Regions from separate parts of the Peribacillus sp. NJ11 genome, predicted to be linked through region 3. Evidence: riboswitches for the same ligand, from Rfam matches in the RefSeq annotation. Region 3 holds a riboswitch; each other region holds the start of a gene.
What was found. Region 3 has a riboswitch for cobalamin ahead of nikA (nickel ABC transporter substrate-binding protein). Riboswitches for the same ligand answer to the same signal wherever they lie in the genome.
Positions count from the first base shown of each region.

Region 1 (10,436 bases), 130 kb from region 3:
CACTCGCCTTGGCGACACTGATAGCCTGGACGATACTTGCCATATAGGCGGAACTGGAAAAAGGGACGACGGTGCCCCTTGTTCCCAAAATGGAAATGCCTCCTACAATCCCAAGGCGGCCATTTAATGTTTTTTTCGCTATTTCTTCACCTGCAGGCACGGAGATAACGACTTTCACTCCTCTATTAATCTTAAATTCTTCCAAGGTTTGTTGCACAGTGGTTAATATCATTTTGCGCGGTACAGGATTAATGGCCGCTTCCCCTACAGGAACGGGAAGCCCGGGTTTGGTCACTCGCCCCACACCAATCCCTCCATCCAAGATGATCCCAGGTGCATCCGACCAGCTGACAGTAGAAATGATATGTGCCAAATGGGTGGCATCTGGATCATCTCCGGCATCTTTAATCGTTTCTGCACTAACCGAATTTTCCGATATATCATATCTCTCAATGGTGAAAGTGGCATCACGGCCGATAGGCAAGGAAATCGTAGCCTCCTCAAGGGCATCCCCCGTTATCAAAGCGGTCAATGCCGCTTTAGTCACGGCTGTCGAACATGCCCCCGTCGTATACCCATGGCGCATTTGTGAGGGATCTTTTTTTACTTTCTTTTCCATGTTTATTAACTATCAGCTAAAAGGGAAATTGCGTTCAATGCTGCAACCGTGACAGTACTTCCACCTTTTCGGCCAATATTCGTAATGAATGGCACTTCTGTGATCTTAGCCAGTTCCTCTTTCGATTCCGCTGCAGAAACGAACCCAACAGGCATTCCAATAATTAAGTCCGGCTTTGCAATCCCTTCTTTAATAAGGCGAATGAGCTCAAGTAAAGCTGTAGGTGCATTGCCAATGGCATAAATGCCCCCTTCATTTTCCTTTACGGCTTTTTGCATCGAAATGATCGCTCTTGTCGTATTCAAACGTTTTGCTTCGACCATCACATCTGGATCTGAAATGTAGCAATGAACGTCCCCGCCGTGTTTTTGAAATCTTTTTTTGCCTGTACCGCTCTCGATCATTTGCACATCCGCAATGACATGTCTCCCTTTGCGAATGGCTTCCACACCAGCTTGAATGGCATTTGGATGGACGATGACACTTCTTCCCAATTCAAAATCAGCTGAAGCATGAATGACCCGGCGGACGATCTTCCATTCATCCTCAGAAAAATCATGATCGCCCATTTCTTCAGCTATCATTGAAAAACTATAATCATATATTTTGTCTGGATCTACCGTTAGTGGTTTGAAATCCGTTTTAAAATCCATCTTGCATTCCTCCTATTATTTATTCAACTGATTATTCAACTCGGCAATGACATGATTAAAACTGGAATGAACATTTTGATAGTCAACATCTGGCCTTGATATCATAATCGTCTCTATTCCACATTCCAACGCGGCTTCCAATTTCTCATCAACCGCACCGACCTTGCCACTTTCTTTCGTTATCATCAATGTGACGCCATACTGTTTATATAGGGCTTTATTTAATTCTTTGGAAAATGGACCTTGAATCGCAACGATATTTTTTTGTTCAATGCCTAGCTGAGCACATTTTTCCATATTATCCATGCGTGGCAGCATTCTTGCTATGACTCTGGTATTCTCGAGCCCTACCAATTCTTTTGCGAACACCGCTAGGGTTTTACTTCCGGTCGTGAGCATGATGACTCCCCGTTTTGCAGCAGCCAGCTTGGCAGCTTCCTCATAATCACGGACAACTATCAATTTGTCATTCTGAAACCGTTGGCTTTCACGCTCATAACGAATATAAGGAACATTTGCTGCCTTTGCTCCGTTAAGAGCGTTTTTGGATGCTTCTTCCGCAAATGGGTGACTTGCATCAACTACAGCCTGAAAACCTTTTTCAGAGATTAAAGAGGTCATATCCTCTGCAGTTAATCGGCCAATCCGGGTGGATATCCCTGCATCTTGCAAACTCTTCGCCGCCGACTCGGTTACAACAGTTGCCAAAACCTTGAATCCCACCTGCTGCATCTCAATCGCTAATTCCCGCGCATCACTTGTACCCGCCAAGAACAAAATCATTTTGACGTACCCACCTCTTGCCCATCGTGCTGATGGTCGTGGTCATGATGGTCGTGGTCATGATGGTCATGGTCATGGTCGTGATGGTCGTGATGGTCGTGGTCATGGTCGTGATGGTGATGATGGTGGGCATGTCCATGTTCCTCGACATATTTTCGATAGTTTTCCAAATCACGTGCCCCACTTGATCTGCCTTCACTAGCTTCAATTACTCGTTCTTGCAGAATGTTCTGTAAGGTTGGATGATACCCAAAATACTTCGCCAAAATAAATTCCCGATCAAGATATTGCTCTTGATAGCCTTTCAGCATATCCTCCATTCTTTCCATTAACACCCCCGTGAAGAGGAAATATGGCAGCATCACTATTTTTTTTGCCCCCAACCGGATGCATCGTTCAATGCCTTCATCAACATGCGGGTCTGTTACACCCATGAACGCTGTTTCGACCCATTTAACGTTTAATTTTTCCCATAATAATCGTGAAATTTTATATATATCACTATTTGCATCAGCATCACTGCCCCCTCGGCCAATTAGCAATATTGCTGTCTCAGCCTGTTCCGAGGATGTATCGAAGCCGGCTTCCTCAAGTCGGTCTGTCAGGATCGTCAATACATCATGGTGGACCCCGATCGTTTGACCATATGTGAATTTCACTTCTGGATATTTGGTTTTCCCATCCTCTATTTCAGCTGGGATATGTAATTTCGAATGTCCTGCATGCAACAAAATGATCGGTATGACGATAACTTCCGTAGCCCCTCGTTTTACACAATTATCAATGCCTTTTGATATATTCGGTGTCGCAAATTCCAGGAAGCACGTTTCTACCAAAAAACTGTCATCCATTGCCGGAATCATATTTTTAATAAAATGAACGACTTCTTCGTTTCCCGAAGCCAGGCGGCTTCCGTGTCCTACAAACAAAACTGCTTTCATTTACTTTCCCCCTCTTGATTAGTCTTCACAAGGCGCAGGCTCTATGTTTATTTTGGGAGCAATGTCCTGATAAGAAAAATTCTGTATCTTTTTTGAACGTTTGAAGTATTTAAAAAGCCGCTCATTTGGATGGGCATTTTGCTTATACTCCCCGACAATGTCCGTAATCAATTCAACAAGCCGTTCCGGTTCAATGCCTTCAGCTACCGGCTGACCTGGATGGGCCGTTCTTCCAACCGGTTTAGCTCCAAGAAATAAGTCGAACTTCCCTTTTCGGAAGACAATCCCGATGTCATCCATCACGGCACTATAACAAGCCATTCCACACCCATTAAATCCGATGTTCAGTTCCTTAGGCATTTTCATTCCGCCAAGCACCCGGTGTATTTCATCCGCATATGGTATGGATTCCGCTTTTTCACCATCACAGAAATCACAGGCTTTTAACGTCAGTACATCTCCAATCGGCGATAATAGAAAGTTTGCTGATTGCAATTTCCCCGTAATGACTTCCGGGTCCGTTGTCGGGATCTTTAAAACGATCTTATGATTTGGCGTGTATTCCATCGTTCCCTTTTCCCCGACAACTTCCGCAAGTGTCATCATTTGTTTGGGAGTGAATTGTTTATTCGCCACACCTGGACTTACGGCAAGTTCGAATACCGACTCCATTTTTTGCTGGACAATCGGCTTAATGGATTGCTGAACGGTTTGACCCTTCACTCTTGACAAGGCTTCCATTGCCATTTCAAAAGAAGTGGACTTCTTTTCTGGAGCTTTTGTAAGTAATCCAACTCCTCCAGCAGACTTCGTAGAGGTTTCTTGCATGGAATCGGCTTCTTGATCTAATGCCCACGGTTCCGCTTCTTTTTGCAGACGCTGATGCGGCTTCAATGTTTGCTTTTCCGAATTCAATGTATATTTCCTCTGATAGCCTCTTGGTGTGATTATTTTGTCATCGTATAAAAAAGTGGATGAATTACCGATAATGACGGTGGTCAACATTCCAATATCGTGATTCAACATATCTTTCAAATTGGTTATGACAATATCCTGCCGATCGCGATAAGCACTTTTCACCAACCCGACAGGTGTATCTGGCGAACGGTAGCGAAGGAGAATTTTCTGTGTTTCAACAATTTGCCTAGTCCGCCTGCCGCTGCGCGGATTATAAAGCGCAATGACAAAATCAGCCATTGCAGCTGCTTCCACCCTTTTAGCGATTAGGTCCCAAGGAGTTAAATGATCACTGAGGCTGATCGTACACGAATCGTGCATGACTGGTGCCCCAAGTAAAGACGCACAAGAGTTGATTGCAGAAATACCAGGAATGACTTCAATGCCCACTCCAGTTTCTTCTTTCCAACCTTTTTCAATCAATACTTCATAAACCAACCCTGCCATCCCGTACACTCCGGCATCCCCACTGGAAATGACAGCCACTTTTTTTCCCAACTCCGCTTGTTTTACTGCTTCCTGAGCACGTGATACCTCTTCAGTCATCCCCGTACTAATGATCGTTTGATCTGTAAGCAGTCCCTGAATGAGTTCAACATAAGTTTTATAACCAATGATGTAGTCACTTTCTTGAAGGGCTTCGACAGCACGTTTGGTAATGTGTTCAAAATTCCCTGGTCCAAAGCCCACGACGAATAATTTACCGTTTGTACTCATTAAGACATCTCCTTTTACGATTTGTTCTTTGAAATACCCGTATGAGCAGGAAAATCCGGATTAGGCGTCATTTCCCCATCACTGAATTGGTAGATCATCTGTGGAACATATTCCCCATCTTCGATATTGCTGACAATCTCCCGACCGAAATCAGGCGTATCCACTCTATACCATTTCCCTTGGGGATAGGCAATCACAACGCAGGCATCCTTACATCTTCCGTTACAGCGTGTCCTTGTTGTATGAATTTTCAAATCCAGTCCCTTTGAAGTAATTTCATCGCGAATCGCTTGAGTTACTTCTTCCCCGCCCTTTTTCATGCAACTGCTTCCATTGCAAATCAACAAATGCGTATTTGTACCCTTCAAGTTCCAAGTAGTCATCTTCTTCCTCCTGAGTTCAGGGAAAAGGCAAAATAAAAAACCTTAACATAAGAGTCAAGGTTTAAAAAACTATATGAATGAGGAGCCCTCCGCAAATATGCTGAATCTCCCAAAATCGTCATAGTCCTTCTACCTTTCCCTCCGAAAAGTATCATACAATTTCAAAAGCAGGTTTCCTGGCTTACGCTTCATTTTACTTTGTCCCTTCCCGGCTTTAAGCCAGTGGTTATCGACAATTCATCAGCGTTTACAGTAGCGGGGGCTGCATCGGATTTTCACCGATTTCCCTATTATCCCTTGGAAATTCACACAAGAGCACTTTTAAAATGAAATATTTGGTTTTATTATACAATTATAGCTAACCTTATCTATCATATAACAACTTTAGCAAAATTCAATAGTTTATTCCGACTGTTTAGAAAAGTTTAATAGTGTAAATCCAGCCATAAGCCTTTCCTCTCTGCATTCTTAGTCAAAAAAAAAAAAAAAGAGAGTGTAGCTGGAATTATTTCTTTATGGTACACTATACGAGAATTTTCGAAATAATTACATAAGTTTTATGGTGTTGAATTTCTCGGAATTCAGCTTAAAAGGGAAGCCGGTGAAAGTCCGGAGCGGTCCCGCCACTGTAAAGGGAAGTCCTATTACGTTAACATTAATCCACTGTCAAATGAGATGGGAAGGATGTAACGGGACAATGAACCTAAGCCAGGAGACCTGCCATGAAGCGTGAAACTGTTTCAACCTACGAGGATGGGTGTGCGGATCAGGCAGAATGGCCCATATTGGTTTATGCTGCAAAATTCCTGTTCATTACGCACTTCTTTCTTTTGAGAGAAGTGCTTTTTATGTTGGGCGCCGCTTTTCTTCTAAAGTTTTGATCAGAAAAATTAAAGGTGTTGAAAGGAGAAAGAATGAAAAGAGTCAATTGGAAAATTCTTTATTTTGTCATTTTACTGCTTCTTGTCCCAAAACGTGCGATGGCCATGCATATCATGGAGGGCTTTTTACCAATTGAATGGGCCATATTTTGGTGGGCCGTGACCCTTCCATTTTTAATCTTGGGTTACCGGTCCATTAGGTCCAAAGTAAGGGAAAACCCAGAAACAAAAATGATGCTCGGTCTATCGGGTGCATTCGTATTCATATTATCTGCCTTGAAGATTCCTTCCGTTACTGGAAGTTCTTCACACCCTACCGGAGTTGGTTTAGGTTCCATATTATTCGGGCCATTGGCCATGAGTGTCTTAGGCTCCATCGTTCTATTATTTCAAGCTGTTCTACTGGCTCACGGTGGATTGACGACATTAGGGGCCAATGCATTTTCCATGGCTGTATGCGGACCTTTCATTGCTTACTTTGTCTTCAAGGGCGCAACTAAATTGGGGTGGTCTTTTTCGCTGGCCGTTTTCTTGGCAGCTGCTTTTGGCGATTTAGGAACCTATGTGGTAACTTCCGTTCAACTTGCACTTGCTTTTCCATCCGAGGTAGGTGGATTCATGGCCTCATTCAATAAATTTGCAGGAATATTTGCCCTGACCCAAATTCCCTTGGCAATCAGCGAGGGATTATTGACAGTGGTTGTGATGAATTTCCTAAAAAAATACAATCTAGGCGAATTGAAATTGCTGCGAGTTTTATCTAAGGAGGCCCGTTAACATGAAAAAAAGTTTATTGCTGCTTTTCCTGGTCGTCATTCTTGCCACCATACCGTTAATCACCCAGCAAGGAACGGAATTTGGCGGTGCCGACGGCGAAGCTGAAGAAGCCATCACTAAAATCCAGCCGGAATACAAGCCTTGGTTCAATAGTATTTGGGAGCCGCCAGGTGCAGAAACCGAGAGCTTATTATTTGCGCTGCAAGCTGCAATCGGAGCTGGTTTCATTGGATACTTCATTGGCGTAATGAGACAAAGGAAAAAACAAACCAAACAAGAAATGAACGAAAAATCGAAACATGTTACTCATTGATAAATATGCCTATTTCAATGGGCTAAAGGATGTACATCCGTTGGAAAAGATGATTTTTGCACTCTCCCTTATGCTGTTTTCGTTAACGGTAAGGGATTTGGCCGTTTCGCTCATCACTTTTATGGTGATGAGCGCTTTAATCCTTTTTGTGGCAAAAATCCCGCTTTCGTATTATCTGAAATTACTCTTATTACCAGGATTCTTTCTATTATCAGGCACACTTACCATCCTTTTTTCTATCTCCAGTACATTTACTTCGATGCCGAATATTTGGTGGTCCTGGAAAGTCGGAAATTGGCAAATTTTCATCAGCGATGGCAGCATTGGTACAGTGATCAATTTGATCACTGTCGTATTTAGCAGTATAAGCTGTTTATATTTCTTAACCTTGACTACACCCATTACCGTCATTCTATCCGTACTGCGAAAACTTAAAGTGCCTTCCTTATTGATCGATCTAATAGAATTGACCTATCGCTTCATCTTTATTTTTTTAGATACAGCTTTGGCCATCCACCTAGCACAAGCTTCACGACTGGGATATGGTTCGGTAAGGCAAGGCATTCGATCTCTCGGGTTACTAACCTCATCATTATTTTTGGGAGTATTCCAGCGCTCTGGGCAATTGACGATGGCCATGAACGCAAGAGGATATCAGGATAACCTTTCTTATATCGAGGATACTTACACCTTTTCCTCACGCAATTGGCTAATCGCCATTGTAATACTAGGAAGTTTAATCCTTATTTATGGATATATGTAAATTGGAGGCAATTCAAAAATGGAAGAGCATATCTTTAATATAGAGGGCCTCACGCATCAATATGCAGATGGGACGTTCGCGATAAAAGATCTTTCACTACTGATTCAACAAGGTAAAAAGATTGCATTATTAGGCAATAATGGAGCCGGCAAATCGACTCTATTCCTCCATTTAAATGGTCTTTTACAACCAACATCAGGAACAATCAGATTTAAAGGCAAGAAAATGAAATATGACCGTAAAGCATTATTATCATTACGAAAACAAGTCGGAATCGTTTTTCAAGATCCCGACTCCCAGCTTTTTTCCGCTAATGTTCAACAGGATATATCGTTTGGACCGATGAATTTAGGATGGGATAGAAATGTAGTCCAGGAGAAAGTGCAATGGGCGATGGATCAAACGGAAGTAACGGAAATGAAAGACAAACCTACCCATTTTTTGAGCTTAGGGCAAAAAAAACGTGTCGCCATTGCCGGGGTACTAGCCATGGAACCCGATGTCTGGCTCTTGGACGAGCCTACCGCTGGATTGGATCCTTATTTCTCCAGACAGATCATGGCTCTGTTGGACAGTATCCACCACCCAGACAAAACGATAATTCTATCAACTCATGATGTTAATTTAGCCTATCAATGGGCTGATGAAGTCGTTGTCATGAACGATGGAAAGGTCATATACCAAGGGGACCCTGTATCCGTTTTTCATGATGAAGACATTTTGATGAAGGCTCATCTCGAGAAGCCGTGGGTTTTTGAAATGTTTCAAGCCCTTCTTCAATCAAGAATACCCGGAGAAAAGGAACTTGTCCCAAGAACGAAGGAAGAGTTGCTTCAAAAAATCGAGACAGAAAAAATTTATTAATTAAAATCCCTAGCTTGTTTCATCATTCAAAAAGCTAGGGGATTAAATCGTTGTATCCTTAAAATATCAGCCGGAAATTCTTGACCCTAACCAATAAACAAGTCATTTCCTTTCTTCCTCAGATCCTTCTTTTTTAATCTCGATATCCTTTCCGTTTACATCATCAATGACAGCTTTTATCTCGCCTTCCGCATAAGTATCCGAAACTTGTTCGTGGGTTGTGGCCAATCCAGAAGATAAAGTATCTTCCCGTTTATAGTCACTGGCATCATATGTTCTTCCTGCGATTTCTGAAGATTCATTTTTTGATTGCTTGCTATCCATTGTTTTCACTCCCAGTTTTCAATTTGTCCAATCATCGATTGACAGCAGTAATCGATTGACAGCAGTAATAGAGACAAAGGTATTTTGTGTAAAAAACAAAGCAATATTCAATAATGATAAAAAAAGGAGGAAAAAAGGCTGACTCTACTTATTTTCAATCAATTGATTTCACAAAAAAAACTTACAAGCAAAATCCCTTTTCAAGGATTTTACATGTAAGCTTAATAAGAGGTTAGGCCTCCTTCTTCACATCCATATTATCGTTTGGGTCACCCCAACATTCCACATTCTTCAAACCTTTAATATTGTTCACATGGAAGACAGGATTTTTCCCACATTTCTTTTGCTTTTGATAATCCGCCAGTGCAGCAAATGCAATCTTCCCTAGTAATGCTATGGCTATCAGGTTGATAATGGCCATAAGGGCCATCAGCAAGTCAGCCAGTCCCCAAACAAATTTCAGTGAGGCAAGCGAACCGAATATCACCATCCCTACAACTGCGATACGATAGATGTTTAACCAAACCTTATTTTCATTGATGAAGCCGATGTTCGACTCCCCATAATAATAGTTACCCACAATGGAACTAAAGGCGAATAACAGTACAATGATGGCAAGGAAAATACCAGCCCAAGATCCCAATGCGGTTCCAAGGGCATTCTGGGTAAGGACGATTCCATCCGTTTCCTTCGATGTATAAAGACCTGAAAACAAAATGATGAAGGCAGTCGAACTGCAAATGATGAGCGTATCGACAAAAACACCTAGAGACTGAATGAGACCTTGTTTGACAGGATGACTGACATCAGCTGTCGCGCCAGCATTAGGTGCACTACCCATCCCGGCTTCGTTTGAAAACAAGCCGCGCTTGATTCCCTGCATCATGGCTGCTCCCAGTACTCCGCCAGCCACTTCTTTTATTCCATCGAATGCACTTTCAAAGATCAAAGCAAAGACACTCGGTAACTCGGTAATATTCATGATGATGATGATCAACGCCACTATCACATAGGCTCCTGCCATGATGGGAACGATGACTTCAGATACCTTTGCAATCATTTTTATCCCGCCAAAAATGATGACAGCCGTTACGATAGCCAGGATGATTGCCGTAACCCACTTTTCAATTCCAAATGATTCGTTGAATGCGCTTGTAATCGTATTGGCTTGTACCGAATTGAAAGCAAGTCCAAATGTAAGCGAAATCAACACAGCGAACGTGATCCCCATCCAACGGGCATTCAATGCTTTTTCCATATAATAGGCAGGACCGCCACGGAATGCATCCCCATCCTTGACCTTATAGATTTGAGCAAGTGTACTTTCAATAAAAGCCGAAGCAGCTCCGATCAGTGCTATTAACCACATCCAGAAAACTGCTCCTGGACCTCCCATCGTGATTGCGATGGCGACACCTGCAAGGTTACCCGTTCCTACCCGTGATGCCGTGCTTATGCAAA
Region 1 is NZ_JAUCFO010000001.1:4,306,515-4,316,950, forward strand. It holds gene QUF86_RS21135 (cobalt-precorrin-5B (C(1))-methyltransferase) at 1-619, opposite strand, end outside; gene QUF86_RS21140 (precorrin-8X methylmutase) at 625-1,272, opposite strand; gene cobK (precorrin-6A reductase) at 1,288-2,055, opposite strand; gene QUF86_RS21150 (sirohydrochlorin chelatase) at 2,052-2,996, opposite strand; gene cobJ (precorrin-3B C(17)-methyltransferase) at 3,015-4,670, opposite strand; gene QUF86_RS21160 ((2Fe-2S) ferredoxin domain-containing protein) at 4,685-5,053, opposite strand; cobalamin riboswitch at 5,203-5,391, opposite strand; cobalamin riboswitch at 5,597-5,792, shown strand; gene QUF86_RS21165 (hypothetical protein) at 5,776-5,934, shown strand; gene QUF86_RS21170 (energy-coupling factor ABC transporter permease) at 5,968-6,711, shown strand; gene QUF86_RS21175 (energy-coupling factor ABC transporter substrate-binding protein) at 6,713-7,024, shown strand; gene cbiQ (cobalt ECF transporter T component CbiQ) at 7,011-7,787, shown strand; gene QUF86_RS21185 (energy-coupling factor ABC transporter ATP-binding protein) at 7,806-8,651, shown strand; gene QUF86_RS21190 (YozQ family protein) at 8,754-8,975, opposite strand; gene QUF86_RS21195 (alanine/glycine:cation symporter family protein) at 9,208-10,436, opposite strand, start outside.
Region 1: another riboswitch for cobalamin. It lies ahead of QUF86_RS21160 ((2Fe-2S) ferredoxin domain-containing protein); the one in region 3 lies ahead of nikA (nickel ABC transporter substrate-binding protein).

Region 2 (10,436 bases), 4.1 Mb from region 3:
GGGCTAAAAGGGTTATCATTGATTTATTTTCCGGTCTGCTGCTGCCCATCAGTTTCTATCCGATATGGGCACAGGAAGTGATGAAATATTTGCCCTTTCAAGGGATCAGCTATGTACCAAGCATGATTTTTACGAACGGGTACAGTTCAGGCGAAATTGGCATGGCGCTTTTACAGCAGTTAATTTGGTGCATCATTCTTATAATACCGATTCAGCTTTTATGGATAGTCGCAAAAAAACAGCTGATTATTCAAGGAGGTTGACGGGATGTTTTATGTATCGATGTTTTTTCAATATGTGAGTCAGTATATGAAAACAAGATTGCAGTATAGAGCCGATTTCTTCATCGAAATCCTATCTGACCTGCTGAATCAGGTCGTGAATCTGGTATTTATCTTAGTCGTTTTTGGACATACCCAATTTTTAAGCGGGTGGAGCCGTGAAGAAATCATATTCATTTATGGATTCTTCCTTATCCCATTCGCCCTTTTTTCAGCCTTTTTCAACATCTGGGATTTTAATGATCGCTATATCGTCAAAGGTGAAATGGATCGGATATTAACAAGACCGATACATAGTCTCTTTCAAGTCATCTTAGAAAGAATCGAGCTAGAATCGTTGTTTGGCGTTGTGACCGGTTTGATCATTATATTCTATTCGGGGGCTTCATTGGATCTGGAGCTTGCGTGGTATGACCCGATTCTTTTCATCATTTTTGCAATAGGAGGGGCCCTTGCTTATGCAGCCATATTCGTAGCGATAGCAAGCATTGGGTTCTGGTCGGATGCGAAAACATCCATCATGCCAATGATGTACAATATCGGGAACTACGGTCGCTATCCTGTTGATATTTATAATAAGGTCATTCGTTTTATCCTTACATGGGTGCTGCCATTCGCGTTTGTTGGTGTTTATCCGGCATCTTATTTCCTTAGAAAAGAAGAGTGGTATGCATATGCATTTGCCACACCTGTAATCGGGGTTGCCTTTTTCATGATATCCGTTTTCATATGGAATCAAGGAGTGAAGAGGTACCGTGGGGCAGGAAACTAAAAAAAACCCTTCAACAGTATTCATGTTGAAGGGTTTTTTGTTTATTTGCGTTTATTTTTTCTTTCAATATATCTTGCTTGTGCTTGAACATATTGCTGCTTTTCCTCTTCCGTTTCCGGAATGACCTGAGGTACGATTGTCGGCTTACCGTATTCGTCAATGGCCAGCATCGTTAAAAAAGCGCGTGCCGTAAGCTGCTTTTCACCTGTTAATAAGTTCTCACGCTCCACTTTCACGAATACCTCCATTGATGTGCGATGGGCACAAGTGACATAAGCTTCAAGGTTAATTGCGTCCCCTGTCTTGATGGGGGCCAAAAAATCAAAAGAGTCGCTTGAAGCAGTCACAACGGGTTTTCGGCAATGGCGCATAGCTGAAATACAGGCTATTTTATCAACATAAGCCATTACTTTCCCGCCAAAGATGGTATTATGATGATTCGTATCCGGTGGAAAAACAAGGTCGGTTAGGAAAGTCCGTGATTGCTGTGTTGGATGGGCATTTGATAAGCCGCTTTCCTTTTCAATCATTTGCCTGTTGTTTGGGCTAAAAGATTTTCACGGACGATTATTGCTGCTTCGACCATGTTTTTCAGGGAAGCGACGGTTTCCGGGATACCCCTTGTTTTCAGGCCGCAGTCGGGATTGATCCAAAACTGGTCTTTATCCAATACTTTGATGCCCCGTTCAATCATATCGACCATTTCTTCCACTGCTGGAACTCGGGGACTGTGAATATCATACACACCCAGGCCAATACCTTTTTCATACGTTTTTTCCTCGAATGCGGAAGCAAGCTCTCCGTGGCTACGGGATGTTTCGATGGAAATTACATCGGCATCCAAGGAAGAAATGACATCCATGAAACTGTTGAAGTCGCAATAGCACATATGCGTGTGAATTTGCGTTGTATCCTCCACGCTTGATGTGGATATCAAGAACGAATTCACAGCCCAGTTCAAATACTCATCGCGATCGCTTTTTTTCAATGGTAGACCTTCCCTAAGTGCAGGTTCATCAACTTGGATCATTTTGATTCCAGCCGATTCCAATGCAATGACTTCTTTTTCCAAAGCAAGTGCCAGCTGGTAGCAAACATTCTCCCTGGAAATATCATCACGGACAAATGACCAGTTCAAAATCGTGACAGGACCTGTAAGCATTCCCTTTACGGTCTTCTTCGTCAGTGATTGTGCGTATACACTTTCCCTGACTGTCATCGGTTCGATGAAATGGATGTCACCATAAATGACTGGTGGTTTTACGCAGCGAGACCCATAGGATTGTACCCAGCCCTTTTCTAGAAAGACAAATCCGCCTAACTTATGACCGAAGTATTCAACCATATCCGTCCGTTCGAATTCCCCGTGTACGAGAACGTCCAAGCCGATTTCTTCTTGAATGTCGATCCACCTGCCGATTTCTTCGTTAATGAATGTTTCATATTGCGCAGCGCTCCATTCTCCTTTTTTGAATTTCCCGCGTGCTTGCTTAACTTCAAATGTCTGGGGGAAACTACCGATCGTTGTTGAAGGTAGAAAAGGCAATTTGAAAAATTCCTGTTGTTTTTGGTAACGTCCTTTAAATGGAAGCTGACGTCCAACATGCTCTGATTTAGCCTTTTCGACACTGGATTGTACACTCTTATGATTCCGTGCATTTGAACTAGCTAACGTCTGAACCGTTAATTTATTAGCATCGACCTTATCGGCGATTGCTTCAAAGCCCTGATTATTCCCTTTGACCAAGAGTGTTATTTCTTCAAGTTTCTCATCGGCAAAAGCAAGGGTTTTTTTCACTTCTTTTGAAACGGCGGTTTCATTACGAACGGTCACTGGAACATGAAGCAGGGAACAAGAGGGTTGAAGCCAGATTTGGTCTTCGGCTACTTTTTTCTTTAGAGTGTCGATCAATTGAATCTTTTTCGATAAATCAGAAAGCCAAATATTTTTTCCATCTATCACACCTGCACCAAGCACTTTGTCCTTCGGGAAGCCGGATGCTTCAAGATTACTTAGATTCCTTCCTTTATCATGTACAAAATCAAGACCGATTCCCTGAACTGGTAATTCGATGACTTCTTGGTAGTGTTCCACGGCATCAAAGTATGTTTGCAGCATGATGTTCAGGTTTGGTGCTGCTTCATTCAGTTTTTCATAGAGGTAAGTAACAGTTTGCATATCATCTTTGGAAATGGATGAAACAAGAGAAGGCTCGTCCATTTGAACCCACTTCACGCCTTCTTGCTCCAACTCTTGCAGGATTTGCGTATATAGGGGAAGCAGGCTCAGGATTATGCCAGGGATATCTTGTTTTTTGAAGCCTTTGGAAAGGGAGATGAAAGTATAAGGTCCGATTAACACGGGCTTCGTTTCAATCCCTAGCTTTTCCTTGGCTTCCCGATATGCTACAAGTGGTTTATTTTCTGTTAAAGTCAGCTGTGGCAGTTTTAATTCAGGGACGATATAGTGATAGTTCGTATTGAACCATTTCGTCATTTCGGAAGCGACCTCATCATTGTTCCCGCGAGCCATTGAATAATAAACGGAAAGGGGAACGCTTCCGCCTCCATAGGCAGAGTAACGTTCAGGAACAAGACCGAACATGACGGACATATCGAGCATTTGATCATAGAAAGTGAAGTCGTTGACAGGAATGATATCAATGCCTTGATCTTTTTGTTTTTGTAAGTTGCCTAATCGGATGGCTTTTAGTTGTGCCGTGAATTTTGGTTCATCGATTTTCCCGGACCAATATGCTTCCAATGTACGTTTCCATTCACGATCTTCCCCGATTCGCGGGTACCCCAAATTACTGCTTTTCAAAATTCTCATCCTCCTAATTTCCTTTGATTTGTTTAAAAACAATAAAAAAAGCACCCCTAACCGTCAAAAAGAGAAAGTTAGAAATGCTTAAAATAAAGAGACATGCAGAATGCCCCTTATAATTATAAGGTCCCTAACACCTCCCTATCTCCCGTAGGTTAAAACAGTGTTGTCGAAATAGGCAGGTCTCCTGACTTAGGGAATATCATTAGCAGCGAGCCTTCCCGATCCGTGGACCAGTGGCATATTGGATGGCGCTAACATTCCCATTACAGTGGCGGGACCGTGCCGGAATCAAACCGGGCTTCCCTTTTAATCCTAATGAAAATTAGGAACCTATTTCCACATATGAAATTTCACTAAACCTGCTGATAAACTGATTGCAGGCACCAAATATTTATAAAATAAAAACTATTATAAAAATTTAGACAATCTTAACATATCCGACCAAAAGGGTCAACATGAAAAAAATCGGGAAACGTTCCCGGTTTTTTGACAAATGCCTTTAGGGTGTGTGAGTGATAAGGCTGAAGTCTGTTCCTAAAAAAGAATATATTGTTAGGACAGGGAGTATGTATAAAGGAAGTAGCGTTTTGAAATGGGGCGTAGGGGATGACTTTCTACATCTTGATTGCAGGAATCATTTTTTGCATGGTGATGAGCATTCGGACGTTATTTCTTGTTGAGTCGGGAGGAAAGAAGTTTTCTCTGGAGGATATGCTGTGGCTTGGCAATTTATATGCGACGATATTAGTTGGATTTGCACTGATTTATTTATTATACGAGCTTCAGAATCATTCGGTGATTCTTGATATGGGCAATCGATTGGATGGCACGTTCTATGAACAGTTGAAGACTTCTTTTTATTTTAGCGCAATGACCATGTTTTCTGTAGGGTATGGAGATATAGCCCCAATTGGCATGGGCAGGATGATAGCTACCATTCAGGCTTTCATCGGGTACACACTCCCGGCAGCGTTCGTGATTCGGACGGTGATCGATCTGGAGCATAAAGAGAGGAAGGATAAATGAAAGTTGTGTTTCTTTCGATTATTGGGTACTCTTACCATAATGAAGGAAATGGAGGATTCAATATGACTGTTAAAATTGGAGAAAAAGCACCTGATTTTCAACTCCCTGCAAACAATGGTGAAATGGTTTCCCTATCGGATTTTAAAGGGAAATACATCGTTTTATATTTTTATCCAAAAGACATGACGCCAGGATGCACGACGGAGGCCTGTGATTTCCGGGACCACAATGAACAATTCGAGGAATTGAACGCTGTCATCATTGGTATCAGCCCAGATCCGGCGGCACGTCATGAAAAATTCATCGAAAAACATGGATTGCCTTTTCTGCTGCTAGCTGACGAAAACCATGAAGCGGCTGAATCATTTGATGTGTGGCAATTGAAAAAGAATTTCGGCAAGGAATATATGGGCATTGAACGTTCAACTTTCCTGATTGATAAGGCAGGTAAAATAGTCAAGGAATGGCGTAAAGTAAAAGTCAAAGGCCACGTCGAAGAAGCGCTTGAAACTCTTCGAGACCTAGAAAAATAAGGGACAGGCAGATGAAGGATGAACGAATAACGAAGCTTGCGGCCAGGCTGATTCACCATTCGATACAATTACAGCCAAAAGAGAGAATCCTCATCCGGGGCCATATCAACACGAAACCGTTGTTGAAAGAGCTGATTGATGAAATATACAGAGTGGGTGCTTATCCATATATAGAACTCGAAGACGATGAGATTAGCCGACATCTGTTACAAGGGAATGTGAAGGAACAACTTGATACATCATCGCAATGGGCTTTGAAGAAGTATACGGATATCGATGCGGTCATCATCATCACCAGTGAAGAAAACGACGTGGAAATGACTGATGTTCCCATCGAGAGGCACCGTATTCAAGGGGAAGCTATGAATTCTCCCACTCTTTTCTATGTAAACAACCGACGGTGGGTCTTACTTAATTATCCCACCAACGCATCAGCGCAAAAAGCCGGCATGAACTTCGACAGGTACCAAGACTTCCTTTTCAAAGTATGCACTATGGATTACGGGAAAATGGAGGCGGCATTGAAACCGTTAAAGCAATTGATGGAACGGACTGACAAAGTCAGGATCGTTTCACCGGGGACAGATTTGACTTTTTCCATCAAAGGTATGCCGGCCATCATATGTGCCGGAAAAAAGAATTTACCTGATGGGGAAGTGTTTACGGCACCCATAAAAGAGAGCGTCAATGGAAGGATATCCTTCAACGCACCCACAACCTATGAAGGAATCACCTTTAGTGACATGGAATTAAACCTTGAAAAGGGGAAAATCATTAAAGCCATTTCCAATCAACCTGCCAAAATGAACCGGATTCTGGATATCGATGAAGGGTCCCGTTTTATCGGGGAGTTCGCAATTGGAATCAATCCTTACATATTAGAACCTATGGACGATACATTGTTCGATGAGAAAATAAGCGGAAGTCTGCACTTGGCTCTGGGACTTGCCTATGGAGAAGCGGATAATGGAAACCGTTCATCTATACACTGGGATATGGTCTTGATCCAGCGTCCTGAATATGGCGGTGGTGACATCTACTTTGACGATGTGCTGATCAGAAGGGATGGTGTTTTCATATTGCCTGAATTACATGCATTAAACCCAAATTCATTAAAACAAAGCCTTTTTTATTAAGGCTAAGGCTTTTGTCCAACTCAAAAAGGGGACACCTGAATATGCTTTATTAAGGGAATACCTCCTCAGAGAAAGTTGCACGGGACACACAGAGCCCGTGTTTTTTTTATGTTAATTAAAAGGGAGAGATAAACATGTTAATACTTTCAACAATCATTCCGAATGAAAGCATCCAAACGAAGATGATGGACGCTTTTCCTGATTTGAACTTTATTTATCAAGAAGAATGGACGGATGAGCCACTTAATGAAGCGGAAATCTTGATTACATACGGTGAGGATTTAAATGAAGAAATCGTTGAGAACGCGACGAACTTAAAATGGATAATGGTCATGAGTGCAGGATTGGAATTAATGCCTTTTAAAGCCATTGAGGAACGCGGCATTTTGGTGACGAACGCAAGAGGCATTCATAAAATCCCAATGGCCGAGTATACGATAGGGATGCTTTTACAATATGAAAAGAAATTGAAACAGCTTATGAAGAATGAAAGGGAAGAACTGTGGCATAGAAAAATTGAAGTTGGGGAATTGAATGGCAAAACGATGCTCATTCTTGGTGCCGGTGCAATTGGAGGAGAAGTGGCCCGTTTGGGGAAAGCCTTTAGGATGACGACAATGGGGGTGAACCGGAGCGGGAAGCCAGTGGAGTCCATCGATCACCTTTATACACTGGATAATATATTGGAAGCCGTAACGGACGCCGATTACATCGTATCCGTCCTGCCAAGTACTGACGAAACCAAGGGCCTTCTGCAAAAAGAACACTTTAAAGCAATGAAAGAAACCGCCGTATTCGTGAATATTGGCCGCGGTGATCTTATTAACGATGAAGTGTTGATCGAAGCATTGGAAGCAGGGGAATTGGCTCATGCCATCTTGGATGTATTTGATCCGGAACCTTTAGGAAAAGGGCATCCATTTTGGAAGATGGAAAACGTTACGGTCACACCGCATCTTTCAAGTAAAAGCGGAGAATATTTACCAAGAACCTTTGCGATATTCGAAAAAAACATGCGTGAATACCTGAAAGCTGGAAAAGACTTCATCAACGTAATCGACTTATCGAGGGGATACTAAATACAATACGAAAATGGGAAAGATTCAAAGCGGTGATGAATAAAATAAAAAAGAATGGTAAAACCATTGAATTATTGACAAATTCAACGAATAAAAGGTACACTAATTATAAATATTACAATTTAAGAATTCATACTTAATGAGAAAACGAGGTGGATGACGGTGTCTGAAGTTCAGTTAAAAGAAGCGTTGGATTCCCTAAAAGATACCGGTGTAAGAATAACTCCTCAACGCCATGCGATACTTGAGTATTTGATAAGCTCCATGTCCCACCCTACCGCGGATGATATATATAAAGCGCTGGAAGGCAAGTTTCCGAATATGAGCGTGGCGACAGTTTATAACAACCTGCGTGTTTTCCGGGAGGTAGGCTTGGTAAAAGAACTTACTTATGGTGATTCTTCAGCCAGGTTTGATTTCGTAACGACAAATCATTATCATGTAATCTGTCAAACTTGTGGGAAAATTGTGGATTTCGACTATCCTGCATTGGATGAAGTCGAGCATTTCGCAGCACAAGTCACCGGGTTCAATGTCAGTCACCATCGGATGGAAATCTACGGCGACTGTACGGATTGTGCGAAAAAAGAAACGCATTAAAAAAAGTTCCTCCACTTGGTTGGAACTTTTTTTCATGTCTCTAAGAAATGATACAATTGTTAAGGTCTCATGATAGGTAAATCAGTTAGCTGGAATCCCTCTAATCATGCAGGCTTTTGCGATTATATTTTTCGTTGAATTCTTCGCCTTCCAACTTTTTGTCAAGGGTCAAGGGTTCTTCACAATGCATGCAAATATCTACACGCCCTAATATTTTTGTAGGTTTGCTGCAGTTAGGACAGACAACCTGAATCGTTTTTGTAGAAAGCATTCCAATCCAAAAATAAACCCCGGTGCTTGCGATTATGAATAAAAGGCCAAGTCCCATGAAAAGTGTCATGACAACTGGATGTGTTTTGAAGAAAAGCCCGATATACATTACGATAAAGCCGATGAAAATCAAACTCAAAGCAAATGTACGTATTTTATTGATTTTGCTAGAATGTTTAGCCATGGATTGTCCCTCCTAAAATATAACTTTAACTATACCATAAACAATGGATGGAACAAAAAAGAAATAAAGGATACTTATTACTTTTGAATTGAAATGGTTTGGGGTAAGGGAAATAAGCAGGAAAATGAAGAGTTTTGTCGAAAGTAAAAAAAAAAAGGTTTTGGAGGAATTTATGATGGAAGATATCCTTCGCCCGATTTATCAAGAGCGAGCAAGTTTAAAATCTACACTTGGAATCTTGTTAATAGAAAAAAGAGAAGATAATAGCCCGATTACCGATACATTTGACTACATCCTATTTGTGATTGCAGACGAAGCCCAAGAGTCCGTGTTTTTAAAACACTACACTTATCAGGATAAAAAGGCAGCCTTACATATCGTAAAGGAAGACCAGTTAAAAGAATGGCTCCTATTAGGGACGAACCGCAAAGTGGTTGACTGGATCTATAATGGGAAGGTCCTTTTTGACCGGAATGAATATTTGGACCGTTTGAAAACCGAAATCCGCGAGTTCCCCTTCTATGGAAGGAAGTTAAAGATGGGGATGGAGTTCGCGAAGTTAATTCGCAGGTACATGGATGGGAAAAGCTTTTTTGAAAAAGGGCATTATCTTGAGGCATACAACCATATCGTTCATTCCTTACATCACTTGGCACGTTTGGAAATAATAGAACAAGGCTTTTATCCGGAGGTTACGGTCTGGAACCAAGTGAAGCAAATGGAACCTGAGATCTACAAGTTGTATAAAGAATTGATCAGCAGTGAGGAAACTCTTGAAAAAAGATTGGAGCTTCTATTTCTTGCGAGTGAATTTCTTATTTATTCGAGGACGAATGCAGGTTCACAGCATTTGGTAGAAATAATGGGGACGAAAGAAGATCCGTGGACGATTGCGGAGCTTATGGAGCATCCGGAAGTCAAGTTTTATTCAGTCGACCTAGGTGTTCTGTTGGAATATTTGATAGAGAAGAAGGTAATCGATGTCATCAAAGCGGAGACAAAGGGACACGAGGTTTATCATCGGTTTTATCGAGTTTCAAAAAACTTTTAAAAAAATGTGTTTTTATTGTTGACCAATAATAATATAGGTGTTATATTAATACATGTCGCTGCGGGACATCAGCTTTCGCAGCTTCATCAAAACAAAGAAAATAAAAAAACATGTTGACAACATAGTTGATAACATGATAAGATGTAAAAGTCGCTTACGAAGTAAACGACAACGAAATTGCTCTTTGAAAACTGAACAAAACAAAGCGCCAACGTTAAATTTTAAGTGAGCACACACTATCAAAAAAGCAAAATGAGCAAGTCAAACATTTCTTCGGAGAGTTTGATCCTGGCTCAGGACGAACGCTGGCGGCGTGCCTAATACATGCAAGTCGAGCGAATCGATGGGAGCTTGCTCCCTGAGATTAGCGGCGGACGGGTGAGTAACACGTGGGCAACCTGCCTATAAGACTGGGATAACTTCGGGAAACCGGAGCTAATACCGGATACGTTCTTTTCTCGCATGAGAGAAGATGGAAAGACGGTTTCGGCTGTCACTTATAGATGGGCCCGCGGCGCATTAGCTAGTTGGTGAGGTAATGGCTCACCAAGGCGACGATGCGTAGCCGACCTGAGAGGGTGATCGGCCACACTGGGACTGAGACACGGCCCAGACTCCTACGGGAGGCAGCAGTAGGGAATCTTCCGCAATGGACGAAAGTCTGACGGAGCAAC
Region 2 is NZ_JAUCFO010000001.1:344,508-354,943, reverse strand. It holds gene QUF86_RS01780 (ABC transporter permease) at 1-263, shown strand, start outside; gene QUF86_RS01775 (ABC transporter permease) at 268-1,053, shown strand; gene QUF86_RS01770 (acyl-CoA thioesterase) at 1,095-1,583, opposite strand; gene metE (5-methyltetrahydropteroyltriglutamate--homocysteine S-methyltransferase) at 1,580-3,886, opposite strand; cobalamin riboswitch at 4,041-4,232, opposite strand; gene QUF86_RS01760 (potassium channel family protein) at 4,490-4,909, shown strand; gene bcp (thioredoxin-dependent thiol peroxidase) at 4,972-5,442, shown strand; gene QUF86_RS01750 (aminopeptidase) at 5,454-6,578, shown strand; gene QUF86_RS01745 (D-2-hydroxyacid dehydrogenase) at 6,713-7,657, shown strand; gene perR (peroxide-responsive transcriptional repressor PerR) at 7,814-8,257, shown strand; gene QUF86_RS01735 (YgzB family protein) at 8,358-8,711, opposite strand; gene QUF86_RS01730 (nucleotidyltransferase-like protein) at 8,887-9,762, shown strand; rRNA gene QUF86_RS01725 (16S ribosomal RNA) at 10,033-10,436, shown strand, end outside.
Region 2: another riboswitch for cobalamin. It lies ahead of metE (5-methyltetrahydropteroyltriglutamate--homocysteine S-methyltransferase); the one in region 3 lies ahead of nikA (nickel ABC transporter substrate-binding protein).

Region 3 (10,436 bases):
CACATTCTCATGAAGAGATAATCAACTTTACCCCCTATAAAGCCTGCATAAATACCAAGTGGGATACTAATAATCATCATTAATCCCATGACAAGGAAAGCTGTTCCCAACGAGGTTCGTGTTCCATAGATTAATCGGGACAATATACATCTCCCTAAATGATCAGTCCCCAATGGAAACTGAGAGGAGGGCCCTTGCAGCTTCTGAACGATATCAATCAAGTTCGGATCATTAGGAGCCAAAAAAGGAGCAAAAAGAGCCAATACTGTCAGGAAGGAAATAATCATGATACTGATCATCATGAGCATATGTGTCATCAGCATTCTTTTCATGTTTTGCACCATTCTTATTTCTCTCCTTCCCAGCGTATACGGGGATCCAGGAAAGAATAAGTAAGATCCACAAGAAGATTGCAGAGCACAAAGATCACACCCATAAACAATACACACCCCTGAATCATTGGATAATCTTGATTTAAAATAGATGTGACAAATAACTGTCCCATGCCGGGCCAAGAAAAAATTGTTTCAACAATGACCGCTCCGCTTAGCATGTTCCCGAAGCTCATTCCAAGTCCAGTTATCACAGGTAATAAGGACATTTTTAAGACATGTCTGATAACGATTAGTCTTTGGCGTAACCCTCTCACTCTAGCATACACAACGAATGGCTCATTCAAATTTCCTAGCATACTAGCTCGAAGCAATCGCATATACGTCCCTATATAGGCAAAGGCCAATGTCAAGGAAGGAAGCACTAGATGCGCCAAGGTCCCCCTTCCCAATACAGGAAATAAATCTAACTTTACAGATAAAAAATAGATCAAAAGAAACCCAAACCAAAAGGTTGGCATAGAGACACTTACAAAGGCTGCTATTCTGCTAAACTGATCAACAAATTTCCCCTTGTAAATAGCAGAAATCATGCCTATAGGTAAACTAATAACAACAATTAAGATAAGCGAAGCAAATGTTAATTGAACTGTTGGGAAGAAATGTATCACAATTTCTTCCCATACGGAGTTATTGGACACGTAAGACATCCCTAAATCCAATTGCAACACTTTTCCCAGCCATCCAAAATACTGGACATATAAAGGCTTGTTTAAACCAAGCTCAACTCGAAGGGCTGCCACTGTCTCATTCGTAGGAGGAATATGTGACGCCCTTAAGTAAGCTACTGCCGGATCTCCAGGAATTAAGTGAAGCAAGATAAAAGTAATGAGCGAAACTCCGAATAATATTGGAATTAAACTTGTGAGACGTTTAAAAATAAACCAACTCATGTAGCACTCCTTAAGTTGTTTTTAAGTATCCCCTATTTCAATTAACATCAATTGAAGTTAAAGGGACCTCAGCTTCTTGAGGTAAAAAATCTACTCCACTAATGTTTTTTTGATACACCGCTATATTAGACTGATAAGATATCGGTAAATAAATGGCTTGTTCGTGCAATGTCGTTAATATATCTGAATACAGTATTTTTCTATCTTCCTCGTCAGTAGTTAATAATACCTTCTTAATTTTCTGGTCTATTTCTTTTTTTACTGGCAACCCTAATTGAGCGTTATAATCTGGACTACCATTTTCCGAATTAGTCGTCATAGAAGCTAAATAGGAATGTGGATCAAACGGTACTGACCATGTTGCTGTAAATAATAAATCAAACTTACCTTGAAATGCCGTTGTCCAAAAAGTATTAGTTTCCTGACTGGTCAACTTAACATCTATTCCCAGTTTTCTAAAATCACCTTGTGTAAATTCTGCGATTGACTTTTGGATGTTATCTGTACTATTAAACAGTAATTCCAATTGCAATTCTTTTCCGTCTTTTTCTCTAAATGGTTTCCCCTTCACTTGTTTCCATCCAGCTTCATCCAATAACATTATTGCTTTTTCTGCATCATATTCATATGGCTCTATATTAATTTTCGTGTAAGGCAAAATAGGTGGAAACAAAGTATCAGCCTTTTTTTCCATACCATAAAAGATCTTATCGATAACAGCTTGTTTATTAAAAGCATGTTGGAGAGCTAACCGAACTTTAAGATCTTTAGTCGCTTCTCTGTTTGAGTTAAGAAGCAGCGTTCTTGTAGCTGTAGGTTCTGACAATTTGGTTTCATATTGCCCTGAATTCTTCAAAAATTGGAATGAATCTTGGCTGATGACCCCGTTTCCAAATATAAAGTCGAGTTCCTTTTTCTCAAAAGCTAACACTCTTGACTCTCCATCAGTAATGACTTTAACAACCACCTTATCTACTTTAGGCTTAGTGCCCCAATAATGTTCGTTCCTTTTGAAAACAGCAAACTCATTTTTCTTATACTCGCTCAATACCCACGGTCCTGTGCCAATCTGAGACTTGAGTCCGTCCTTAAATGTGTTTTGGCTGTCAGGAAAAGCAGCTTCTCCTACAAATCTCAAAGGTCTGATGTAAGTTAGTTCTTGAAGAGTTGGATAATACGCGTTGTTCAAAATAAGTTTAATAGTATATTCATCTATTATTTTTGTACCTTTGATTTGGTTAATTAATCCCACCCATTCATGTTGTTTGCGATTATCTAAAATGGTATCAAAGTTTTTCTTGACGATTGAAGCATTAAATAGCGAACCATCGGAAAATTTAACATCTTTTCTTAGATGGAATACATATTCTTTTCCATCTTTCGATATATCCCAGCTCTCCGCAAGCCAAGGCTGAATTTCTCCACCTTTACCGTAATAAACAAGGGATTCATATACCATAGCCTGGGAAAAAAACTCATTTGGAAAATATGTGTGTGGATTTAAGTCACCTATATCCCCAGGCCATGAAAAAGTAACAACTTTTTGCTTTTCATTATCTGATGTATTTTCTTGATCTATTGTTGTGTTGCTGCAACCTGTAACTAAGATTGTGAATATTACTAGTAGTCCAACAAAAGAATGGAATAAATTAGACCGTTTTATAAACATGCTTTCTCACCTTCAATTATGGAATTTTAACTATTTGAAAAATCACGAAATACAAAAAAGCATTTCCAACCAGATTTAAAGGTCAGAAATGCTTATATATTAAGAACAAATTCGTCTTCTAGCACTCTAACACCTCCCTATCTCCCGTAGGTTAACAGCATTTCTAGAACAGGCAGGTCTTCTGACTTAGGTTCATCATCTCCATGCGTCTTCCCGGATATTATCCAGTGACTTTCTTGCATAGGACTCACCCTTACAGCGGCGGGACCGTGCCGGATTTTGCACCGGCTTCCCTTTTAAATATTCGCTATTAAACGAATATACCCATTCCAATAAAATATGAAATTTTCCCTCATCTTCAGTAAAATATAGAGCTTGTCCATCTTAAAATTATTAAGTCAAAACCTTTTGATGCTTCTTAACACTTTAATAGTTTCATCTCTAATTAATTTTTGATAAACTCAGCAACTAATCATTTCCATCCTAGCAATAAACGAAAAACAGTTAGTAAAAAAGAGAATAAATATCTATTCTTAAGCATTTAACAAATATTAAAAACTCTCCTATATTATACGGTTTTACGATTACAACTCTCTAAAAATGGATATTAATTATATGAAAATAAAATCAAAAGTTTACCTAATACAAATTATATTCCTTATCGCAAATTTATGCCATATCAAATTAAGATCCTGATGTTTTTTAACGGTTCGTTTTGTACGGAGGCAATAATCTTATACATACAGTTATTTGTAACGACATATATGAATGATAGTGTGTAGATTTTTCATTTTCAGATTTGTATTGCCTCCCTCCCGAATAAGCTATTTTTTATAAGTGAACACTCACTTTTCATTTGAAAGCAACCTAATTTAGGTAATAATAGATTCATAAAAAAAAAAGAAAGTACTTGAGGGATTCTACATTGGAGAGTATGGAAGAATTACATGAAAAAATTGAGATATTGAGGAAAGAATTAATAACTACGGGATTGATATATGGATTTACTTCCTCAAAAACATTACATAAAAGCCAGGAACTAGATAAACTGTTGAATTTACTTGGGCATGAAAAAGAATCAATTGGTTTAGAATATGTCTAAAATCCGGAATGAAACCTGATTTGATTTTTCTACTAATACTTCATGGGATCATTACAACTGCAGGAACTATTACCCCCGGAGTTATTTTGAAATTACTTTTAATAATCACTGTGCAGTTCATGCAGCATATTTCCTTTACTTAATCACCTCGTATTCTTTTCTTGGACTCTTGGACTTATTTTTTCTGTAAAATTTATTTAAATGATCATCCCTTCTTACCTAATGCTTCTTAGTTTAGTTTTCTACGTTTTATTTTGTTTATTGGAATTGTGCCGTGAACAAATTGTTTAGGGTCATTTTGATCACATTCTTTCTCCCCATTAAAAAGCATCCAAAATGAATGGATGCCTTTTTATCGAATTTTTCTTTTATGTCCTGCATTTAATAACAAACAATCTATCTCATCTAAGTTTATGAATGGTGTGAGTTTTCAAATATCAACGATTCATTTAAATTGTCATGGACAACCTAATATTTCTGCTGAGTTAATGAATTTTTACTATTTTAGTGACTGAAGTCCTTTCAATTCAGGGACAACATTGCTTATCTCCCTTCCAGTAACCGCTGCAACCAGGTTCTTCGCCGCAAGCATGGCCAAAAATCGTGTTTGATGAGTAGCTGAACCTATATGCGGCAGGGTAACCACGTTCGGCATGGCTAAAAGCGGATTGTCAGGCGATACGGGTTCCTGTTCAAATACATCCAAACCAGCTGCAAGGATTTCCTTAGTTCGCAGTGCTTCTATGAGGGCCTTTTCGTCCACCGTCTGACCGCGGGATGTATTGATAAAGATCGCAGATTTTTTCATCAGTGCGAATTGCTCCCGACCCATAAGATGCCTCGTTTCCGGAGTATAAGGGACCATTAAAAGAACGAAATCGGCTTCCCGTAAAAGGTGCTCTAAAGAGGAATAGGTTGTACTGAGCGTTTCCTCCACTTCGAATTTCCTTCGCCGATTATGATATAAAACTTCCATGTTAAAACCGAATTTTCCTCGTCTTGCAATAGATTCCCCAATCCTCCCCATACCGATGATGCCCAATGTTTTTCCATGAACATCAACGCCAAAGAGGGGTTCATCGCCTTTATTTCCCCACTTGCCATCCTTTACAAGCTTGTCCAGTTCCGTTATACGACGGGCTGCTGAGAGCATTAAGGCTAAAGCTAAATCGGCCACGGTTTCATCGAGAACATCAGGTGTATTTGTACCGATTATGCTTCTCTTTTTCATTGCCTCTAGATCAAAGTTGTTGTAGCCTACCGAGATATTGCTGACAGCCTTTAGACATGGTGCATGGTCCAGAAGTTCATCATCTATTTTTTCTCCGGTGATGAGCAGTCCCTCCGCATCGGAAATTTGCTTAAACAGCTGGCTTCTGGTAATGGGTTCAGCGCCGTTCCCATTTTTCATACTGGCAATACTTCGAAATATATGCCTCTACCTCGGCCGGTACTGGTCTTGCAATATACACTTTTGGCATCAATTTATGTCCTCCTCGGTTACACTATTCTTGAATAGGATGTTTTACAATAAACCAATAACAGATTGCGGCGCATCCGGCGATTAAACCGCCAGATATAAATGCAAGGGAGTAAGAGCCAGTAGCATCCACTATCATGCCTGCCACAACAGGGGAAAAGGCTCCTCCAAAATAACCGCCAAAATTCTGAATTGCACCTACAGAAGCAACCATAGAAGGAGGGGCAATGTCACCGGCAAGTGCCCACGCGCTGCCTGTAATGGCAGAAATAAAACAAAGAGCAAGGGTCAGTAATGTTAAGGTAATTGCGAGCCCTTTGACAAATGGAACTGCACATACAACAATTGCGGCCGAGATGGCACATATACTAATTAAGGCACGCTTTGCTTTAATAGGTGTAGTAATTTCCTTGTCAACCAATTTTTTAGTAAGATATCCTCCGAAAATATTGCCAAAGATTCCGCCAAGCCAAGGAATACCAGCATATATACCCATTTCTTTAAGTGAGACATGATGGACATCAAACAAATAAAGGGGAAGGAAGACAAGGAAAATATTCCAGATCCAAATGGTACAGAAGAAGCCCAGAATCATCCCCCACACGCTTCGATATTTAAATAACGAACCCCATTTTATGTTTGATGATTGAATGCCTTGCTCTACTCCACCACCTTCCGACTTAATGTATTCAAATTCCTCCTTGGAAAGTTTTTGGCTTTTTTCAGGATTTTTATAAAAAATAACAAAACCGATTGCGAAGATGATGCCGATCACACCCGTTATATAAAACAACGCTCTCCACCCAAAAGTCACCATAATGAAAACGAGAAGTGGCGGTGCAATGGCTGGTCCCCATTTGGACGAAGAATCCCAAATTCCAGTTGCCAAGCCTCGTTCCTTTTTAGGGAACCAATACGATGTGATCTTAGCCATCGTAGGAAAACACGGTGCTTCTCCCACTCCAAGTAAAATCCGTGCAGCAATAAATGAACTCATTTTATGAACGGCTCCCGTTAAAATGGTCGCACCACTCCACCAAATAAGCGCGATTGTATACACCTTTTTGGTCCCGAACCGATCGATCAGCCATCCGGAAGGAAGCTGCATTAATGCATAACTCCAAGAAAAAAAGGTTCCCAACAACCCGATTTCGGTCACGCTTAGTCCGAGTTCCTTCATCATTTCGGGAGCTGCAATGGAGAGGTTGGCCCGATCAAGATAGTTGATTATTCCCCCAATCAATAACCAGATGACAACTGTCCAGCGAAATTTCCGGCCAATATTTAATGGCTTTTCTTGCTTTGTTTCCACTCTTGCTTCCATACCTTATCCCCCCTTGTTATATAAAACGCCATAATTGGCAGCGTTTCCAAAATAAGAAAAAGCCAGAGTTAACGCTTGGATAATATGTATATACAAGGAGGTTTTTGTTTTATAATATAAAACTCAGTTTTTGTTTTATGACAAAAAATAAAAAAAGATAATTCTGTTTATTCTGTAAAGTATCGTATTATGAGGATTTGTGATTGTCAATCTTTATTCTTATTTTCAGGATTATATTCCTAGTTAACGTTTTATGCCAAATGGCGAAAATTGATTGACGGTTTTTTGAATAGTAAAATCATAACAAACTTTAGCCCACGATTCATTTCCATCTCTAGTTTTGCTACCGGAAGGGCTTAGAGACCATTGTCTCTCAAAAATCTCGGGCAACGTTAACCGGCGGTTAAGTTTTTTTATTATTTTTCTATAAGAAAAGCAAGGGCTCCTGATACATGCGGGACGTCCATAGACGTACCTGATAAAGCAGTATGTAGTTTACCAGATAAATGGGACATTAATTGTTCGCTTGGCGCTGCTGAATCCACTTTTCTATTGGTATTACAATATCTTAATGGAAGCTAGGATGGTTAACGGAGCTTCCACTACTTCCTGATAAGCACCCGGAATACTGTTTTCATTTGTTTTGGAGATTCCATCCCTTCGTACATTTACTACAACTATATTTTTTATGAAGGGCTGGCTCATCGTCCAATCCTCACAGTGACATTGAGTTACTCCCACCTCTTCTCCTTGAGGATCTGTTCATTAAATTTCATAATTTATAGCGGAAACGATTTATTCGATTGATCCATCTCCTGAATCTGGTAAGGGAATTCATTTATGGTATATATTTCTTCCAACGTTGTTTTCTTTTTTTAATCTTTTATTTCCGTTTATCCATTTAAAAAATTCTAAAATAATATCTCTTGTTAATTTTTTATGATTTCGTATTTCCATTTATTGCTTTTAAGCTCAAGACAACTATGCCTCATATTAAACTATTGATCGTTAGTTCAATAAGAAAAAGAGCCGTTGTAACAGCTCCTTGTCCCACTCTTTCACCCTTTTGAAAAGATAGGGTAATGTTTCTCCTACTTATTTTTTACTCTTTGCATCCGTTTGTGCTTATATTGTTCAAAATCCCACTCAGACAAAAATTCTTTTGCAGAAGTATAGCCTGATTTATAGAGAAAGTCGATTTCATCCTCATTCAGTTCAAAGTCCGTTGCGTTGATGCCGCCAGTAGGAATTTGAATCGTGCGTTCAATCGTTTCTTCGTTCATATGTCGTAAATCATGGGCTTGAAGCATCGTTTTAAATATATTTTTGAAAAGGTGGATTGGCGTTGGTATAACCGGATCTATGTTAACTTCATCTTTCACAAAATGGAATCCGAATGTTGGAAAACGAGGATTGTCTGTATCAAATATCCATATTGGGAAGTTACTAAGTAAACCACCATCTAAAATGTAGGATTTTTTCCGGTCTTTTGATTTCCAAATAACCGGACGGAAGAAAAATGGTAGAGAGGCACTCATCATTACGGCAGTTGAAACTTTTAAATCAGCAGGAGACATCCCATAGCGTTCCAAATCATCTGGCAAAATAAGCATCTGACCATTCGAAACATCAGACGCAATTATCTTCAACTTTCCATCTGGAAGATCTGCGAATGTCTTAATCCCTTTTTCTGAAAGAAGAGAATCCACCCATGTTTCCAAATAATCGTTTTTGTAAATCCCAAGATGAACCATTAGTTCCAAAAAGAAGCCCAAAATGGGAATTCGATTCAGAATTGTCCTGCCTCGAATCTTTGAGTAATTGATTTCAGTAAACCGTTCTCTAATTTCATGGCTTTTATAGCCACTAGCCAAAAGAGCAGCTATTACTGCTCCTGCTGATGTCCCAGCAAGTCTTTCCCATTCGACTTTTTCCTCTTCCATTGCTTGAATCGCTCCAATAAAAGCAATTCCCCTGGCCCCCCCACCTTCAAAAACGGCATCTGCTTTCATTTTTTTCCACCTCTCGATAAGAGTTATTATTATTATTAACAATATTTTTAAATAAAGCGAATTTTCACACTCTTAGATACCAAAAATCAGCCCCGTCAGTTGAAGAATAAAACCGCTTGCCATCCATGATTGGAATTAATGACGGTTCTATTTTTCTAACAAATTAATTCGCTAACAGTAGCAAGAATCACATGAGTTTAAAAGGTTGTGTTTTTTAATCTGTAACACAAATTCTGTAATGTCATGTTCTTTGACCTTGCCAGCTTTTCAGGTTGTTCGCAGAATTAACCGTACTTCTAATCTCTGTTTAAGCTTTCCATCCCCGATTGACAATTGGTTGCATATCTATCCAATTTCCTTTTTTATTTTTTATCACCTTTATTATTACTTCATGTCTGTGGATTCCCTACTTGAGAAACCCTTAATCATTTACTCTGGCTCTACTGCAAATATTATTAAAAGAGGATAGACTCCCTTAACGCAACTTTGATGGTAATCAAACTTAATAACAGTAGTAGGATAGCATCTATTATCATGGTATGCATAAAACGAGGCATTTGCATGGACAAATTATCATATAAGGAATTAGCTTTGATAAAGGTATTCTTTAAATTATGTCGAAAGGGATTTAGTAACAATGGAAGGAGTGAGAAAATGGAAAAGGACCGTGCCAAGAAAATGTATGATTACCATGTTTGGGCTAATCAGCAAGTGTTCCAAAACCTAAAACAATTACCGGACGGAGTCTATGGCGACACGATAAAAAGTGTCTTTCCCTCCATTAAGGAAGTCCTGGTTCACCTTTACGCAACAGATGTCACATGGTTGGAGATAATGAAAGGAAGCACCATTCAAGATACTTTTAAGAAAGTTGAAAGCCGACGGGAAGAATTGGATGGAGTTTCAATAAATGAACTTGAATCCTACTATGATGAACTTGCAAAGGATTATGACGTTTTTCTTGCTACGCAGCCTGATCTTGAACGGACCATTGTAACCGAACATCCCAAAATGGGGGCTTGTGAGTTTGTACTTGCCGACCTCATCCATCATGTAGTGAATCACGGGACCTATCATCGCGGTAATGTGTCGGCGATGCTCCATCAACAAGGCGAGCGTGGCACACCTACAGATTATGTATTTTACTGTTTAAAATAAGATCGGTATGGCACCTCGAAAACAAAGGAACATCAATTAGGGGTAGCTGTAAATATCTAAAGCTCATTCCAGATGAAAGCAGATGATCCCCTTTCCAGGATCATCTGCTTTTTTACTATAAGGAATGACAATCCGATTGCTCGAGGCGTATGGCAGATAGAAAAAAAGCATTGATATAAGTAACAATGCCTTCAATATATGGTTACATGCTCTTCAGAGCTTTACACGTTGGAGGCGAAGTGCATTTAATACGACTGATACAGAACTGAAGGCCATGGCAGCACCCGTTAACCATGGGGCAAGCAGTCCGATTGCTGCAATTGGTATCCCGATTACATTATAGGCAAAAGCCCAGAATAGGTTTTGTTTGATATTCCTCATCGTTTTCCTGCTCATTAGGATTGCA
Region 3 is NZ_JAUCFO010000001.1:4,438,427-4,448,862, forward strand. It holds gene nikC (nickel transporter permease) at 1-344, opposite strand, end outside; gene nikB (nickel ABC transporter permease) at 347-1,285, opposite strand; gene nikA (nickel ABC transporter substrate-binding protein) at 1,323-2,954, opposite strand; cobalamin riboswitch at 3,109-3,297, opposite strand; gene QUF86_RS21750 (aspartyl-phosphate phosphatase Spo0E family protein) at 3,889-4,056, shown strand; partial or broken gene QUF86_RS21755 (2-hydroxyacid dehydrogenase) at 4,556-5,537, opposite strand; gene QUF86_RS21760 (MFS transporter) at 5,562-6,860, opposite strand; gene QUF86_RS21765 (hypothetical protein) at 7,419-7,601, opposite strand; gene QUF86_RS21770 (patatin-like phospholipase family protein) at 7,952-8,872, opposite strand; gene QUF86_RS21775 (DinB family protein) at 9,527-10,030, shown strand; gene QUF86_RS21780 (heavy metal translocating P-type ATPase) at 10,244-10,436, opposite strand, start outside.